DNA from 2 places in the Paenibacillus sp. FSL R10-2199 genome. Region 2 is predicted to be linked to the other one. Evidence: riboswitches for the same ligand, from Rfam matches in the RefSeq annotation. Region 2 holds a riboswitch; the other holds the start of a gene.
The links. A riboswitch is a leader RNA that binds a small molecule or an ion and turns the genes downstream of it on or off. The one in region 2 is predicted to bind cyclic di-AMP.

Region 1: it holds a riboswitch for cyclic di-AMP, as region 2 does, so the genes downstream of both, NYE33_RS22750 (alpha/beta fold hydrolase) here and NYE33_RS01260 (hypothetical protein) in region 2, are expected to answer to the same signal.

Annotation. Positions count from the first base shown of each region.
Region 1 is NZ_JBBOBO010000001.1:5,185,831-5,188,032, forward strand. Features, by position in the region: gene NYE33_RS22745 (MarR family winged helix-turn-helix transcriptional regulator) at 1-409, opposite strand, end outside; gene NYE33_RS22750 (alpha/beta fold hydrolase) at 523-1,332, opposite strand; cyclic di-AMP (ydaO/yuaA leader) riboswitch at 1,340-1,472, opposite strand; gene NYE33_RS22755 (ABC transporter substrate-binding protein) at 1,653-2,202, opposite strand, start outside.
Region 2 is NZ_JBBOBO010000001.1:296,952-299,153, reverse strand. Features, by position in the region: gene NYE33_RS01265 (hypothetical protein) at 1-77, shown strand, start outside; gene NYE33_RS01260 (hypothetical protein) at 424-870, opposite strand; cyclic di-AMP (ydaO/yuaA leader) riboswitch at 1,046-1,213, opposite strand; gene NYE33_RS01255 (MerR family transcriptional regulator) at 1,817-2,202, shown strand, end outside.

The sequences.
Region 1 (2,202 bases), 4.9 Mb from region 2:
AGGCTGTAATGACGCGGACCAGGTATTCACCGAAGGCTGCCTGTTCTTCTGGAGACAGGACTGAAAATATGCTGCCGCCCTCAACCTCCTGGCCCTCTTCCTCCCGCCCTTTCGCCGTCAGATAAATCAGCATGATGCGTTTATCTGTCTCGGAAGGCTGACGGGTGATATATTCGGCCTTCTCCAGTTTGGCCAGCAATTCATTGAGCGAGGATACACGAATGTCCAGCATATAGGATAAATCCTTCGTGCTGATTCCGTCCTTCATCCGGAGAAACGCCATGATCCTGCCTTGTCCCCGTGACGTATCTGCCATAGGGCCAACAGCGGCGTGGTTCTTCAGATGCTGTCTCTGCAACAGCCATTGCAGCTTGGCGAGCTTGTCGTACAATTCAGCATTCATATTCATTATGAATCCTCCCAGGGATATATTTACGGTACCTGTCAATCAATGTAACGGTACCTGTTGAATTTATTATAACGGTACCTGTTATACTTGTCAAAGATTTTCTACAGGTGCCGTTAATAAATTTTCCGCTGGAAGCATTGCTGGTCTTTCAGGTAATCAAGCAGTAGCCGGTTGAAGTGCTGCGGCTGACATAAATGGCTGGGATACATGGCATCTTCCAGTATTGCCAGCGTGGCGAGCGGATATTTGGCCGCTGTTTGTCTCACCTGCTCCAGAACCCGCTCATTCTGATTGCCTGATACACAAAGAACGGGAACCTGCAGCCTTAGTGCAAACCCGTAGCTGTCCGTATGTCTTAGTGCCAGACGCTGTTTAATCAATTCTGTTGTCCGTTCATGGACAAGCTCTCTTCTCAGAATATGATACGCAGACAGCCATTTGTTATATGTAATGCGCAAAGAACGGATGAACATTTCAGCCGGAAGATAATGGGCGGCCCATGCGCAGATTTGAAAGAGCTCCAGCACTTTGCTGCCTTTGGACGTACAATCTCCTAGGATGTAATTGTCCACCAACACCAGATTAATTACCCGTTCAGGATTCAGATAGGCGAATTTCTGGGCAAGCACAGCACCGCTGGAACAAGCTACGATGACGGCCCGTTCTACGGACAGTCCATCCAATAATCCCTTCAGATCTTCACACTGCGTGTCTACAATCCGGCTGATCTCCACATCCATTTTACCGGATTGCCCATTCCCTCTTAGGTCAAACAAGATCACTTTCGCCCGCTTGCTGAAATACTCCGCCTGAGGCTCGAACAGATGATGTGAAGTCGAATAATCATGAATAAAAACAATGGGCAGACCACTGCCCGACACCTCGTAATAGAGGGTAGTTCCATTGACGTCAATATACGGCATTACCTGTGCATCCTCTCATGTCGCTTACGGAGTTAGCTGCCGGATTCGGGCTTGAAGAGTAGCCCTACTCGATTCCTCGAGATTCACCCCAGAAAACTTGGTTTCCCCGCTTCCATTACGGAACTCAGCGATTACATATATTTTTGCGGATATAGATTAACAGAAACTTCAGTATAGCCCATATTCGTCTATGAATGAATAGCTTAGGTGAATTTGCCCAACACGCGCAGAAACCAGCCGCAGTGAACCCAAAAAGCAGAGCAGCGATTCTCCCGTTACCGGAGACTCACTGCTCTGCTTGCTTTAAACATCATCTATAATCAGCGGTTCAGGATGTCATCCACCTCTTTGGCGAGCGTGTCCAGGCTGTCCTGAATTGGCAGGTTCTCCAGCCAGATATCGTTGATGCGTGTGCCCATCAGATCTTCAATCTCATGGTACGTACCGGTCATCGGACGCATTTTGCTGAATTCCAGCTCTTCGGAAGCGACCTTGTAGCCAGGGAAAGCAGCTATGGTCTCTTTCATCAAGTCTGTGTCCAGGGAAGTAAGACGGGTCGGAAGATATCCGGTATTGGCAGAAGCATACGCCGCCTGCTCGGTATCCGACAGCCATTTCATGAATTCGAAAGCGGCCGCCTTCTCATTATCCGTTCCCGTATTCGCCAGATACGTATTCGATCCGCCGACCGGGACGCCCCGTTTGCCGTCTTCTCCGGCAGGAATCATGGATACGCCGAGATCAATTCCACTCTCTGCGGCCATGCCGGCGAACGTTTTGTAGCCGCCGACACTGGAGAAGATCAGCGCAGTGGCCGGATTGGCAATGGAGGCATAGTAGGCATCCTTGTCCGTGACCCCGAGCACTTTG
Region 2 (2,202 bases):
TCTTGCTGGGCGTCGGGCTGCTCGGATGCTGCATGGCTTTTTGGCGGTTCGCCAAGGGCGGCAAGGGCAAGCGCTGATTTCTGGCACTGGAACAGATAGCATAGCATTAGCAAATGGAGAGCCGTGGCGGATGCTGCGGCTTTTATTAATATGTACGACGTCAGCGGATTTACTCTATGCAGCGCTTGCTACGCGGACTGAGAGGACCTTATTTTGTGAAAAAGCCTGCTTTTTTGCCCGTTGCGGACTCAGGCGCGCTTATATTGTTCGATGGAGCTCAAAATGAGGCGAAACTGGTTAGTTAAGGTCCTCTGAGTCCGCATGGATCGCTGATTCGACTGATTGGGCGAAATAACGGATCTACAGTCCGCATGGATCGCAGCAGCATGCTTGAGTCTATTGTTGCAGGCCCCACCCAGCTCCCTATCCCGCCGACGGACGCGGGACAGCTGGCCGCGCAGCAGCCATCTGTTCGCGAATCCCTCTGAGCTGCGCTTTCAGCTCAGGAACGCTTCGCTGCAGGATGAGGCTGATCTCGGGCAGCGGCAGCTGGATGCCGTACCATAAGGCGCTGGCGATCTGATCCTCCCAGGTGAGCAGGGCAGAAGAGCAGCGGCCGCGGTCTTGAGCAACCAGCGAGCATTGCCGGATGCATTCCCTGTAGGAGGCAAGGGAGTAAGCATCTGCTTGGATGCTGCCCTTGAGCCAAGGCTCATAGAGTGCCGCGAATGTAGCAATTGCGGCTTGATCGGCGCGGGCGCCCTTCTCCAGCAGGAGACAGCTTAGCGCATAGATGGTTCCGCTATATTGCTCAATATAGCTGGTGAATCCGGCAGCGGGAACTGCATTGGACGATAATGGGTCTGGCATGTGGACACGTTCCTTCCTGAATGTGGGCGATTTATAGTTTGGATATGTAGTTGATAGGTTTGCCGAAATGCTGATCCGCCGGAATAAGTGCGCAAAAAACCGCAGACAGAGGAGGACCTCTGCTGCGGTTTTGTTACAGGCGTAAGAAGCCTGGGGCAAAATCGTGGCGGATCAAGATCTCTCTCTTTACGCTTACGGGGTTAGCTGTCGGATTCGGACGGTGAGAGTCGCCCTACCTTTTGAGACTGCGTAATTGAAGTCTCCTTCGGATTCACCCCAAGTAGGCCTGCGGCCTGATGGTTCCCCCGTTTTCCGCTTGGCGGAAATTCAGCGTGCATTCACATTATCGCTGGTAACTTTCAACACGAATCATACCCTTTCAGGATTGTATTTGTAAAAATGGAAAAGAGTGCTTCTGCGCCGGATTTGCAATAAATTGCTGCTTCGCGAGGAATATTGGAGACTAAAACCATATATGTGGCCGATTATCATCCGTTTATCTCGCTCAATCGCCGTTTTTTATTTTTGGGAGGCAGCGGTGAGGGAACTCCGGAAATATTAATGCGTTAGACCGGAAACGCCGTCGATATTGATTTTTTGTGAAATGGCGTATTAGTGAGTAATCGGGAGATAATGAGAGATTGAAGATGAAGTAAGCGTTACCCGTCTGGCAAATAGATTCGTGAATGTGTTATTAGAGTAATTATGGCGGTTTACAATTTGTACCTGAATTAGAGCCTGATTCTACGAAAAGTGTACCTTTCTAGCCGCACAAACCATACATCCGGGAGGGCCTAATTCCCGCTTCCCGAATGCTTGACTTGGACCCTACTCCAGGGATTATCATTTGATTCTGTAAGGGCAGACGGTCAGTAAATTACCAAGACTGAAAGCCAAACTAAGAAGCTGGATTAAGAAGCTAGATTAAGAAGGAGGCCAGCAGCCAATGGAGCCTGTTTTTACGATCGCCGAGGTAGCAGAGCGGACAGGACTCAGCCAGGATACCATCCGCTATTATGAGAAAATCAAGCTCCTGCCCCCGGCAAGCCGCAAGGAGAACGGCCAGCGGGCATACAGCAGGCGTGAGCTGGACCGGGTGCATTTCGTCGCTATTCTCAAAAGAACCCATATGCCACTGCGCACCATTCAAGAATATATCAGGGCTTCAGCGGAAGAGGACTACGAGGAATGCTACAGTGTGCTGGACGGGCATAAAACGTTGATTGAAGAGCAGCTCACGGAACTTACGGCGGCACTGGAGCTTATGAAATACAAGCTGAAGAACTTCCGGGAGCTTAAGGACGGCAGGTTCATCGCGGAAATGGAACAGAG